Regions from separate parts of the Ferrimonas sp. SCSIO 43195 genome, predicted to be linked through region 1. Evidence: predicted binding sites of a transcription regulator. Region 1 holds the regulator's gene; each other region holds the start of a gene.
The links. The regulator NrdR, encoded in region 1, represses ribonucleotide reductase genes. The targets are predictions, from matches to a motif close to AAACACNANATNTNGTGTTT.
Positions count from the first base shown of each region.

Region 1 (4,599 bases):
CAGGTGAACCCGAACCAGCGGGTTGTTGCTGACGTCCCCCTTCACCAGGGCAAAGTGGGCTTCGCCGTCGATGGTGTCACGGAAGCTCACCAGCTCGAAATCGCCGAAACGGGTCGGCCAGTGACAGCTGGACTCACGCACGATGGTAGTTTCATTGTTGTTGCGGTATTCAATCAGGTCGGCAATGGTGCCGACTTTCAGATCATGTTCCGCGGCAAACAACTCCAGTTGTGGACGACGGGCCATGGTGCCGTCTTCGTTGAGAATCTCAACGATGACCGCCGCCGATTCGAAGCCCCCGAGACGAGCCAGATCCACCGAGGCTTCGGTGTGACCGGCTCGGGTCAGGACGCCGCCCTGGCGGGCGCGCAGAGGAAAAATGTGGCCCGGCTGAACCAGATCCGACGGCCCGGCGTCTTTGCCGACGGCGGTCAGGACGGTGACGGCGCGATCGGCGGCGGAGATGCCGGTGGTTACCCCTTCGGCCGCTTCAATGGAAACGGTGAAGGCGGTGCCGTATTGCTCGGTGTGGCGCGATACCATCGGCGGCAGACCCAGGCGATCACAACGCTCACCACTCATGGGCATGCAGATCAACCCGCGCCCATACTTGGCCATAAAGTTAATGGCGTCGGGAGTCACCGCTTCGGCGGCCATGATCAGGTCACCTTCATTCTCACGGTCTTCATCGTCCATCAGGATAACCATTTTGCCCTGACGGATGTCTTCGATGATCTCTTCAATACTATTCAGTGCCATCTTGCTGACCTTGTTATTTTAAAAATCCAGATTTCGCCAACATCTCCATGGTGATGCCACCGGACTCCTCGCTGTCTGTTGCAGGCTGCATCAATCGCTCCAGGTATCGGGCAATCAGATCCACCTCCAGGTTGACGGTCGAGCCGGGTCGCAGTTCACCAATGGTGGTTTCCTGGACGGTATGGGGGACTAGGGTAAGACGAAAACGATTACCGTCGACTTCATTGGCGGTCAGGCTGATGCCGTCGATGGTGACCGAGCCCTTTTCAGGGATGTAGCGGCCCAGGCCCGCTGGGGCCCGCAGCCAGAACTCAATGGCGCGACCACGGTCGCTGATGCTCTCTACGGTTGCCAGACCATCCACATGGCCACTGACCATATGACCGCCCAGGCGGGTGTTGACGGTAACCGCCCGCTCCAGGTTGACCGACTGGCCCACCGCGTAGTGGGCAAAATTGGTACGGGCCAGGGTCTCTCCGGACACATCCGCCACGTAGCCGTCACTCAGCTTGGCAACCACGGTCAGGCACACGCCATTGGTGGCAATGCTGTCACCCAACTGCACGTCCTCCAGTGGCAACTTGCCACTGGCCACGGTTACCCGTAAATCTTCACCGCGGCGCTCTAACTGGCGCAACTGGCCCACCGCTTCGATAATGCCTGTAAACATCTATGACTCCGCGCGCACCAGGGTCAGGCGCAAATCGGCACCGACCCGGCGAACGTCTTTAAATTGAAATTCGGGCACCTGTGACATGGCGGTTAACTGGGGCAAATTCAAGACCCCACGACCGTCACTGCCCATCATTTTCGGTGCCTGATAGAAAATGATCTCATCCCACAGCCCGGCTTGAACAAAAGCCCCGGCCAGGGTCGCCCCGGCTTCGACCATCAGGGTGTTGATCTGACGTTGACTCAGTTCGGCCATCAGCGCATGAAGGTCCACCTTGCCGGCGACAGACGGCCCTTGCCAACAGGCCACATGCTCGGGCCAGTCGCAGCCATACTCCTGTGTCGAAGCCAGCAGCACCGGCGACTCAATCTGGGTCAATTGCAGCCCGGGTCGCAGCCGAGCCTGGCCATCGATCACCACTCGCAGCGGCTGCGACCAGTGGGCCGGCAAGTTCACCGATGCGGGCAACTGTTCGGGACGCACATTCATCGAGGGGTTATCCGCCAGCACCGTACCGGCGCCGGTAATCACCGCCCCGTGACTCAAACGCATCAACTGAACGTCGCGGCGGGCATCGGCAGCGGTGATCCACTTGGACTCACCGTTGGCCAATGCCGTGCGGCCATCCATGGACGCCGCCAACTTAATCCGAATGTAGGGACGCCCCTTGGCCATGCGGCTGATAAAGCCCGGGTTGAGTTGACGCGCCTGGGCCTCCAATACTCCGGAGACCACCTCAATGCCGGCCTGCTTCAGCATCGACAAACCACGACCCGCCACCTGAGGGTTAGGATCGACCATGGCGGCCACCACCCGACTGACCCCGGCCTTGATCAAGGCTTCGGCACAGGGCGGGGTGCGGCCATGGTGCGAGCAGGGCTCCAGGGTCACGTAGGCCGTGGCCCCCTTGGCCCGCTCACCCGCCTGACGCAAGGCAAACACTTCGGCATGGGGCTCGCCGGCCTTAGGGTGAAACCCTTCGCCGACGATGGCGCCGTCTCTGACCAGCACACACCCCACAGCAGGGTTGGGCCGGGCGGTAAAACGGCCGCGCCGGGCCAACTCGATGGCCCGGCGCATAAAGGAATAATCGTGTTGTGAGCCGTTCATTTATCGTTATTTTTCCAGCTTGGCGATGGCTTCACCAAATTGCGACAAATCTTCAAAGGCGCGGTACACCGAGGCGAAGCGAATGTAGGCCACCTTATCGAGGGCAATCAGTTGTTCCATCACCAGGTTGCCGACCATGTCCGAGCCCACTTCCCGCTCGCCGGTAGCCCGCAGGGCTGATTTAATCTTAGTCAAAGACTGTTCAATCGCTTCTGCCGACACCGGTCGCTTCTCCACCGCCCGTTGAATACCCCGGCGCAGCTTCTCTTCGTCGAAAGGTTCGCGGGTGCCGTCCTGCTTGATCACTCTGGGCATCACCAGCTCGGCACTTTCAAAAGTGGTAAATCGCTCATGGCAGGTCAGGCACTCACGGCGCCGACGAACCTGATGACCTTCGGCCACCAGTCGGGAGTCGATCACCTTGGTGTCCGTCGTAGAACAAAATGGGCAGTGCATGGCGCCTCCGGCAGGTCCCTTTTACCAGGACAGGTAAACTGACTGCTAAGAATACCGGATTTAGGGCTTTAGGTTAACAATCAGGGCGTTTCTTCACAGCTGAGTTTGATCTCCATCCGCTCTGAAGGAGCAATTCGTGACGGATGCGACTGCCAATGGTCCCCTGAGAGGCCAGCATCGACCCCGAGGCGGTACAGCGGCAGCATGTTCTCCGGTCCAAATTGCAAGGGTTCGAAGTCCAATGGATAGCTCTGGGGGATGGCGGCGTAACAAAAACCCATCTGTTTTGCCGCCGCCATGCGATAGACCCGCAGCAAGCTTTCATTGACCCGATACTGGTTGCTGTCATACGCAAACTGAATGCCGTTGGCCAGAGCTTTGCCATTGGAGGGGTGCTGTCGCTGAAACAACAGTTGGTGATTCACCACCACCCATACCCGCTGCTGAGCCCGGGGCGGCAGTCGAAACTGGTCTACCATGAAGGGCCGCAAAAACAGCAAATCCCAGGCGGAATCGTGATGCATCTGATAGTAAGTGCTACCGGCGACGCCGACCGGGAAATAGCGAGCCTCGAAGGCACCGGGAAACGCCGATGCCGCCTGCAACACATCTCGATAGTAGTGGTAACGATCGCTTCGGTCGCTGGCGGCGATGGCACCAAGATCCCAGAACACCGGCACACCGGCATCGGCATTGGTGGTCCCCACGTAGAGTCGCCGCCCCTGACGGTGGCTCGCTGCCACCTCATCAATCATCCCATCGGTGATAAAATGGTCGATCAGCGCCCGCAACTTGTCGCTGTCATACGCCGAACGGCCAAACAGCGCCCCGAACGGGTTGAGATAGCCAACAATGGCCGAGGCCGGTTGTTCGGCATAGGCCTGCTTCAGAGCCTGATCGTACTTCGGCCCCAAAAACGCCACCGTGGCCACCAGGGCGCCAGTGGAGATGCCGGTGACGACCTGAAACCGCGGCCGGTCCCCCCGCTGCTGCCAACCGGCCAACAAGCCAGCATTCCAGGCGCCGTAGGCACCGCCTCCGGACAACACCAGGTGATCCACTCGAGTTTGAGTCAGTGCAATGACCGGCGGTGGATTTGGGTTCGGGTCGGCAATGGCGCCAAAGGGCAGATCCTGTTCATGACCCGCAGGCAGGGGCGCAGGCCGGCTGGCACAGGCTTGCAGACACAGTGCCAGCATTGCCGCCAGCCAGATGTTCGAGGTCATTGTTGTTGCTCCACAAAAAAGCCCATCCTCAGGATGGGCTCAGTATACCGAATCGGCGATTAACGGTAGACAGGTTTAGTACGGCACAGGGCCAGCACCTGCTGCTGCACCCGCTCCACCACGGCTTCGTTGCCGAAGTCATCCAGGATGTCGCAGATCCAGCCGGTCATTTCACGGCACTCGGCCTCATTGATGCCACGACGGGTCAGCGCCGGTGTACCGATCCGCAGACCGGAGGTCACAAACGGGCTGCGGGGATCATTGGGAACCGAGTTTTTGTTGACGGTGATGTTGGCCCGCCCCAGGGCGGCATCGGCGTCTTTGCCGGTAATGTCCTTGTCGATGAGGTCCAGCAGGAACAGGTGATTGTCGGTA
Region 1 covers NZ_CP072679.1:1,052,722-1,057,320, reverse strand. The annotation lists gene ribB (3,4-dihydroxy-2-butanone-4-phosphate synthase) at 1-759, opposite strand, end outside; gene J8Z22_RS05050 (riboflavin synthase) at 773-1,429, opposite strand; gene ribD (bifunctional diaminohydroxyphosphoribosylaminopyrimidine deaminase/5-amino-6-(5-phosphoribosylamino)uracil reductase RibD) at 1,430-2,542, opposite strand; gene nrdR (transcriptional regulator NrdR) at 2,549-2,998, opposite strand; gene J8Z22_RS05035 (patatin-like phospholipase family protein) at 3,079-4,224, opposite strand; gene glyA (serine hydroxymethyltransferase) at 4,284-4,599, opposite strand, start outside.

Region 2 (4,599 bases), 1.2 Mb from region 1:
GATAATATGGACAAAGAATGTTTAAAAAATCATTAATTTGCGCAACCTTTTTGATTGCGTGCGCCGGCAGCACCACCGTGGTGGCCAGCAGCGATTCCCAGCAAAACTGGGATCTGTCACCTTTGTATACAGATTGGCAGCAATGGCAACAACAGAAAGACACCCTGACCCGCGACATGAAGCAGTTGAGTCGCTATCAGGGCCAGTTGGGCAACGGCGCAGGCCAACTGGCCGACGCATTGGACCTCTATTATGATCTGGCCAAAACCCTATCCCAACTGTCGGTGTATGCCAACCTTAATGCCGATACCGATCTGCGAAACTCCGACAATGGCGCCAAACGTCAGTCGATGAACATGTTATCCAATCAGTTCGATCAGATCAGCGCGTTTATCAAGCCGGAGCTGATCGCCCTGGGCGATGCCAAGGTCGAGGCGATGATCAACCAGGAGCCGCGCCTGCAACCGTACCGCTTTCCGCTGCAGGACATCCTTCGGGCCAAGGCCCACACCCTGAGCCCGCAGACCGAACAGATCATGGCCGCCACCGGCGCCCTCACCGGCAGCCCCTACTCCAGCTACGCCACCTTTACTAACGCCGAACTGCCCTGGCCTCAGGTGGAACTGGCCGGTGACACGGTTACCCTGAATCAAGCCAACTATGCCAAATACCGCAGCCATGGCGATCGGGCCGTACGCAAGCAGGCGTTCGATCAGTTCTTTGGTACCCTCAGCCAGTACCGCCGCACCATCGCCTCGATGCTGGACGCCAACGTCAAAGCCGACGTGTTCAACGCCCAGAGCCGCCACTACGACAGCGCCCTGGAGTCGGCCCTGGCCCAAGACAACATTCCGGTTGAGGTCTACAGCGCCCTGGTGGACACCACCAACGCCAACCTGGATACCCTGCAACGCTACCTGAAATTGCGGGCTCGCCTGCTTAAGCTGCAGGACCAACAGTATTTCGACATCTACACCCCGGTGGTGAAGGCCACCCGCAACTACCCCATCGACACCGGCATCGACATGATGCTGTCCTCCCTGGCGCCCATGGGCGAAAGCTACGTCAACAACATCCGTACCGGCCTCAAGCAGCGCTGGATGGACACCTACCCTAAGACCGGCAAGCGCTCCGGTGCTTACATGAGTGGCAGCGCCTACGACGTTCATCCTTATGTATTGATGAACTACAACGACGACTACGCCTCGGTGTCGACCCTGACCCACGAATGGGGCCACGCCAACCACTCGGTGTTCGCCAACGCCAATCAGCCATACCCCACGGCCGCTTACGCCACCTTTACCGCCGAGATCGCCTCCACCTTCCAGGAGCACCTGCTGACCGACTACGCCCTGGCCAACGCCAAGGACGACGCCGAAAAGCTGTACTTCCTCGGCCAGACTCTGGAGACCTTCCGCGGCACCTTCTTCCGTCAGACCATGTTTGCCGAGTTTGAGCGGGCGATTCACGAAACCGTGGAAGCCGGTGAGCCCCTGAGCGACACCAAGGCCTCAGCGCTGTTTCTCGACCTGCTGCGTCGTTACCATGGCCATGACAAGGGGGTAATGACCATCGACGAGGATTACGGCATTGAGTGGGCCTACGTGCCGCACTTCTACTACAACTTCTACGTCTATCAGTACGCCACCTCCATCGCCGCCTCGGCCGCCTTTGCCGATGAGGTCCTCAGTGGCGACCGCGCCGCCTACGACCGCTACCTGACGCTGCTGAAATCCGGTGGCAGCGACTACCCTTACGATCTGGTCAAGCGTGCCGGCGTCGATCTGGCCACCGCGGCGCCTTACGAGGCGGTGTTTGCCCGCATGAATCGCCTCATGGATGAGATGGAAACCATTCTCAACCGCCAGCCATAACGCCAATTTTTTGACTGGTCAAAAAGGGAGCAAACGCTCCCTTTTTTTGTTATCAGAATCGAGTTTATTGGATCAGAATGATCACAAAGATCTAACCACAGCCTCAGAGCGCGCCAGCCCTAGGTGTGAATTGGGTTTTCCACAAGCTGAACTCTGTCCACTGAAATGGCGGTGATTAACCGGCTCCAGAGTCAATCACTTTTTTATTACAAAGAAACAGCAGCGGTCGCTGACTCTCTATCCAACACACACAAATTAGAAACACAAGCCAAACAAAGCCGCTACTTAACCAAAACCTGATCTTCGCCAATGGATCACAAAAAACCAACGCTTGCCATTTTTCGCTTGGGTAACTTCTTGATCCGGATCAATTTATTAGCCGCTGTTTTAGCGCCTAATATGCGACGTCCATCCTACATATAGGTCATAATTGAATCGACACACCAATATGTTGTGCCTGTCAAGACCGAAAACACAAATTTAAGGAAATTTTGTCATGCCAGTTGTGATTAAGCGAGACGGTTGCCATGTCCCTTTTGATAGCGCAAGGATTTGCGAAGCTATCAGTCGGGCTGCGCTGGCTGCCGACGTCAAAGACGACGACTACGCAGGGCGGGTAGCCCAAACCATTGAACTCGAGCTGGCGGAGTTGCAACAGGTCAACATTGACGAAATTCAGCAGATGGTGGAAAACCATCTGATGGCAGGCCCGTACAAGGCCGTGGCCCGTGCCTACATCGAGTACCGCCACGATCGTGACATCGCCCGAGAGTCCAACAGCCGCTTGAACCGTGAGATTCGTGGCCTGGTGGATCAGAGCAACGCCGCGCTGCTGCATGAGAACGCCAACAAAGACTCCAAGGTGATTCCGACCCAGCGCGATCTGCTGGCAGGGATTGTGGCCAAGCACTACGCCACCCGCCACATTCTGCCCCGCGACGTGGTCAAGGCCCACGAGAATGGCGAGATCCACTATCACGATCTCGACTACGCCCCGTTCTTCCCAATGTTCAACTGCATGCTGATCGATCTGCACGGCATGCTGACCGGCGGCTTCAAGATGGGCAACGCCGAGATCGACGTGCCCAAGTCCATCTCCACCGCCACCGCCGTCACCGCCCAGATCATCGCTCAGGTGGCCAGCCACATCTATGGCGGCACCACCATCAACCGCATCGATGAGATTCTGGCGCCCTACGTCACCAAGAGCTACGAGAAACACCTCGAGGTAGGCGAAGAGTGGCAGGTGGCCGATGCCGAAGCCTACGCCCGTGCCCGCACCGAGAAAGAGTGTTACGACGCGTTCCAGAGCCTGGAGTACGAGGTCAACACCCTGCACACCGCCAACGGCCAGACCCCGTTCGTTACCTTTGGCTTTGGCCTGGGCACCAGCTGGCAGTGCCGCCTGATTCAGCAATCGATCCTCAAAGTGCGGATGGTGGGCCTGGGTAAAAACCGTAAGACCCCGGTGTTCCCGAAACTGGTGTTCGCCATTAAAGACGGCCTCAACCACAAATCCGGCGACGCCAACTACGACATCAAGCAACTGGCGCTGGAGTGCTCCACCAAGCGGATGTACCCGGACATTCTCAACTACGACAAAGTGGTTGAAGTCACCGGCTCGTTTAAGACCCCGATGGGCTGTCGCAGCTTCCTGTCCGCCTACGAAGAGAATGGCGAACTGATCCACGAAGGCCGCAACAACCTGGGTGTGGTCAGCCTCAACCTGCCGCGCATCGCCATCGAAGCCAAGGGCTCTGAAACCCGTTTCTTCGAGCTGCTGGATGAGCGTCTGGCCATCGCCAAGAAAGCGCTGATGACCCGCATCAACCGTCTGGAAGGGGTGAAAGCCCGAGTGGCTCCGATCCTGTATATGGAAGGTGCCTGTGGTGTGCGTCTGCAGCCGGACGACGACATCAGCGAGATCTTCAAGAACGGCCGCGCCTCCATCTCTCTGGGTTACATCGGCCTGCACGAAACCGTCAACGCCCTGTACGGCACCGAAGCGCACCTGTACGACTCCGAGGAGCTGCGAGCTCGCGCCCTGACCATCGTTGAGCGTCTGCGCGCCGCCACCGACGCCTGGAAAGCCCAGACCGGTTATGGCTTCAGCCTCTACAGCACGCCGAGTGAAAACCTGTGCACCCGCTTCTGCAAGATCGACCAGCGCCACTACGGCGTGGTGGAAGGGGTCAACGACAAGGGCTACTACACCAACAGCTTCCACCTGGACGTGGAAAAGAACGTCAATCCCTACGACAAGATTGACTTCGAGAAGCCCTACCCGGCCATCGCCAACGGCGGCTTTATCTGCTACGGCGAATACCCCAACATGCAGCACAACGTCGAAGCGCTGGAAGACGTCTGGGACTATGCCTATCAGCATGTGCCGTACTACGGCACCAACACCCCCATCGACGAGTGCTACGAGTGTGGCTTTACCGGTGAGTTCGAGTGCACCTCCAAAGGCTTTACCTGCCCGAAATGCGGCAACCACGATCCATCCAAGGTGTCGGTAACCCGCCGAGTGTGCGGTTACCTGGGCAGCCCGGACGCACGGCCGTTCAACGAAGGGAAGCAGGAAGAGGTAAAACGCCGGGTCAAGCACCTGTAGGCATCAGGCAGCAATAACAAAAAGGGGCTGCGGCCCCTTTTTCAGTGAGGCAACCATGAACTATCACACCTACCACAGCGTTGACGTCGTTAACGGCCCGGGCACTCGCTG
Region 2 covers NZ_CP072679.1:2,253,580-2,258,178, reverse strand. The annotation lists gene pepF (oligoendopeptidase F) at 18-1,874, shown strand; gene nrdD (anaerobic ribonucleoside-triphosphate reductase) at 2,371-4,488, shown strand; gene nrdG (anaerobic ribonucleoside-triphosphate reductase-activating protein) at 4,544-4,599, shown strand, end outside.
Region 2: a site for NrdR is predicted at 2,314-2,333, ahead of nrdD (anaerobic ribonucleoside-triphosphate reductase). Genes of this name have one in related genera too.

Region 3 (4,599 bases), 1.2 Mb from region 1:
CGCAAGGTCATTCCAAACCCCTGCATCAACTCAACCCCCTGCGCGCCGGTTACATCGAGCGACACGCCGACGGCTTGTACGGCAAACAGGTGCTGGATGTGGGCTGTGGTGGCGGTCTGCTGACCGAGGCCATGGCCAAGGCCGGTGCCCAGGCCACCGGTTTGGACATGGGTGAGGAGCCGGTAGAGGTGGCGCGCCTGCACGCGCTGGAAAGCGAACTGGATATCAACTACCAGTTATGCACCGCCGAAGCCCATGCCGAGCATAAAGCCGGTCACTACGAGGTGGTGACCTGCATGGAGATGCTGGAACACGTTCCTGATCCGGAGTCGGTGATTCGCGCCTGTGCCGCCATGGTCAAACCCGGCGGCCACCTGTATCTGTCCACCATCAACAAGACACCACTGGCTTACCTGACCACCATCGTTGGCGCCGAGCACATCGTTAAGATCCTGCCCAAGGGCACCCACGATTATAAAAAGTTCCTGCGACCGTCACAGCTGATCCGCTGGTGCGAACAAGCGGGACTGCGGGTCACTCACGCCGACGGCGTGCTCTACAACCCCCTGACCGAAACCTTTAAATTGTCCAACCGGATGGACATCAACTACATGATTCACGCGGTGAAACCAGATGAAAACCAAGGAAGTGAAAGCCCTACTCTTTGATCTCGACGGCACCCTGCTGGATACCGCTTTGGATCTTGGCCAGGCCGCCAATGTGGCCCTGGCCCAGTTTGGTTACCCCGGCCTCAGCCGGGAGCAGGCCTACCTGTACACCAGCCATGGCAGCCGCGGGCTGCTGAAGGCAGCCTTGGGAGAGGACACCTTCGAGCGCACCGATATCACGCCGTTGCGTGAGGTCTTGCTGGCCGCCTACGCCGACAACATCAGCGAGCACACTCGCCCCTACGACGGCATCGAACGGATGCTGAGTCTGCTGGCGCAGTTGCAGTTGCCCTGGGGCATTGTCACCAACAAGCCGGAAGGCCTGGCCAGGCAGTTGCTGCAACAGCAGCCGAGCATGGCCGCCAGCGTCAGCCTGGTGGGCGGTGACACCCTGCCGGTATCCAAGCCGCACCCGGCGCCGCTGCTGAAGGCGGCGGACGAGATGGGGGTAGCCCCGGAGCAGATCCTGTATGTGGGCGACGCCGAACGGGACATGGTGGCCGCCAACCACGCCGGCATGATCAGCGTCGCCGCCCTGTGGGGCTACATCAGTCCCGAAGACCGGGCCCACGAATGGCCCGCCAGCCATCGTTGCGATCGACCCGACGATCTGTTTGATCTGGTCCGTGATCTGGCTCAAAAATAGCCACACAAACCGGCGCTGGAAATTTTTTTCCGGTGCCTTTTTTTTGTCGAAAAAGGGGTTGCTTTTCTGTCAGCGCAATGCTGGTGCAGGTTCCACGAAGCTGACCTTTTTTCGGGTACGCTTATTCACACAGTTACCCACAATTTGCTCACATTCGAGGGCCTTGCGCAATCCCCAAAACCGGCTTATCTTGTAGAACATCCCATTGGCGCTACTACATGTAGTGTCCGATAATAAAAAAGAACACTAACGTCGGGGATCGCCGGTCTGACCGGTGATTATCATCTCAAGTACTTACATTAAGGACATGAGACGTGCCTTCAGTCCATTGCGACTGTGTTGTCCGCACGTCGATACTCAACGATGAATAAAAATCTGCTCATTACCAAACGCAGCGGCAAAAAGGAGCCCCTCGATCTCGATAAGATCCATCGGGTGATCTATTGGGCAGCCCAGGATCTGGATAACGTCTCGGTCTCTCAGGTAGAGCTGGCCAGCCACATCCACTTCTTCGATGGCATCGAGACCGAAGCGATTCACGAAACCATCATCAAAGCCGCTGCCGACCTCATCAGTGAAGAGACCCCGGACTACCAGTACCTGGCCGCGCGCCTGGCGGTGTTCCACCTGCGTAAGAAGGCCTACGGTCAATTCGAGCCGCCGCACCTGTACGACCACGTCAGTAAGATGGTGGAGCTGGGCCGTTACGACCAGCACATTCTTCAGGATTACAGCCGCGACGAACTCAATGAGCTGAACGAGCACATCGATCACTGGCGCGACATGGACTTCTCCTACGCGGCGGTCAAGCAACTGGAAGGCAAATACCTGGTGCAGAACCGGGTCACCGGCGAAGTGTTCGAGAGCGCCCAGTTCCTGTACATGCTGGTGGCCGCCTGTCTGTTTGCCAACTACCCGAAGGCCAACCGCCTGGACTACGTCAAGCGGTTCTACGACGCCACCTCCAAGTTCAAGATCTCGCTGCCCACGCCGATCATGTCCGGTGTGCGCACCCCGACCCGGCAGTTCAGCTCCTGTGTGCTGATCGAGTGTGGCGACAGCCTCGACTCCATCAACGCCACCTCGGCGGCCATCGTCAATTATGTCAGCCAGCGGGCCGGCATTGGCATCAACGGCGGCAACATTCGCGCCCTGGGCAGCCCGATTCGCGGCGGCGAAGCCTTCCACACCGGCTGCCTGCCGTTCTATAAGCATTTCCAGACCGCGGTCAAATCCTGCTCTCAAGGCGGCGTTCGCGGCGGCGCGGCGACCCTGTTCTACCCCTTGTGGCACCTGGAAGCGGAAGAGCTGCTGGTACTGAAGAACAACCGCGGCACCGACGCCAACCGCATCCGTCACCTGGATTACGGGGTACAGATCAACCGCACCCTGTATCAGCGCCTGCTGGACGGCGGCGACATCAGCCTGTTTTCCCCTTCGGACGTGCCCGGCCTGTACGACGCCTTCTTTGCCGACCAGCAAGAGTTTGAGCGCCTGTACTGCCAGTACGAAGCCGACAGCAGCATTCGCCGTAAGACCGTTAAGGCGGTGGCCCTGTTCAGCCTGCTGATGCAGGAACGTGCCTCCACCGGCCGCATCTACATTCAGCACGTGGATCACTGCAACACCCACAGCCCGTTCGACCCGAAAGTGGCCCCGGTGAAGCAATCCAACCTGTGCCTGGAGATCGCCCTGCCCACCAAGCCACTCAAGCACCTCAACGACACCGACGGTGAGATTGCCCTGTGCACCCTGTCGGCGTTCAACCTGGGTGCCATCGACAGCCTCGACGAACTCGAAGAGCTGGCGGCCCTGGCGGTGCGGGCACTGGACAGCCTGCTGGACTATCAGGACTACCCGGTACCGGCGGCCGAGCTTGGCTCCATGAAGCGCCGCACCCTGGGGATTGGCGTCATCAACTACGCCTACTACCTGGCCAAAAATGGCGCCCGCTACTCCGATGGCAGCGGCAACAACCTGACCCACAAAACCTTTGAAGCGATTCAGTACTACCTGCTCAAGGCCTCCAACGAGCTGGCCATCGAGCAAGGGGCCTGCCCGGGGTTCAATGAGACCACCTACTCGCAGGGAATCCTGCCCATCGACAGCTACAAAGACGCCATCGATGAGATCTGCGACGAGCCACTGCATCTGGATTGGGACGGCCTGCGCGCCAGCATCGTCGAGCACGGCCTGCGCAACTCCACCCTGTCGGCGCTGATGCCGTCGGAGACCAGCTCGCAGATCTCCAATGCCACCAACGGCATCGAGCCCCCTCGGGGACTGGTGAGTGTCAAAGGCTCCAAAGATGGCATCATGAAGCAGGTGGTGCCGGGCATCGACACCCTCAAGAGCAACTACGAGCTGCTGTGGGACATTCCCAGCAACACCGGTTACCTGCAACTGGTGGGGATCATGCAGAAGTTCGTCGACCAGGCCATCTCTGCCAACACCAACTACGATCCGTCCCGCTATGAGGACAATAAGATGCCCATGGGCATGCTGCTCAAGGATCTGATGCTGGCGTACAAGTACGGCTTGAAGACGCTGTACTACCAGAACACCCGTGACGGCCAGTCCGACGCCCAGAGCAAAGCGGACAGCGACGACGATTGCGCCGGTGGCGCCTGTAAGATTTAACCGCCAGGGCCCCGCTCAGGCGGGGCGCTGCCACGGATAGGACAAGATTATGACCCACAGATACAGCACATTTTCACGGGAAGCCAACAACGCCCTGAAAGAGCCGATGTTCCTCGGCAACCCGGTGAACGTGGCCCGCTACGACCAACAGAAACACCCGATCTTCGAAGAGCTGATCGAAAAGCAGCTGTCGTTCTTCTGGCGCCCGGAAGAGGTAGACGTCACTCAGGATCGCATCGACTTCAATGATCTGCCGGAACACGAAAAGCACATCTTCCTGTCGAACCTGAAATACCAGACCCTGCTGGACTCCATTCAGGGCCGCAGCCCAAACGTGGCACTGCTGCCGCTGGTATCACTGCCGGAGTTGGAAACCTGGATTGAGACCTGGTCTTTCTATGAGACCATCCACTCGCGCTCTTACACCCACATCATTCGCAACATCGTCAATGATCCCGGGGTGGTGTTCGACGACATCGTCGCCAACAGCGAAATTCAGAAACGCGCCAACGACATCTCCAAGTACTACGATGCCCTGATCGACTACACCCAGCGCTATCAGCAGTTTGGCGAAGGCCAGCATCAGGTGGGCAGCGAGCAGTTCACCCTCAGTCGTCGCGAGTTGAAGAAGAAGCTGTACCTGTG
Region 3 covers NZ_CP072679.1:2,285,007-2,289,605, reverse strand. The annotation lists gene ubiG (bifunctional 2-polyprenyl-6-hydroxyphenol methylase/3-demethylubiquinol 3-O-methyltransferase UbiG) at 1-668, shown strand, start outside; gene J8Z22_RS10860 (HAD family hydrolase) at 634-1,314, shown strand; gene nrdA (class 1a ribonucleoside-diphosphate reductase subunit alpha) at 1,678-3,954, shown strand; gene nrdB (class Ia ribonucleoside-diphosphate reductase subunit beta) at 4,004-4,599, shown strand, end outside.
Region 3: a site for NrdR is predicted at 1,524-1,543, ahead of nrdA (class 1a ribonucleoside-diphosphate reductase subunit alpha). Genes of this name have one in related genera too.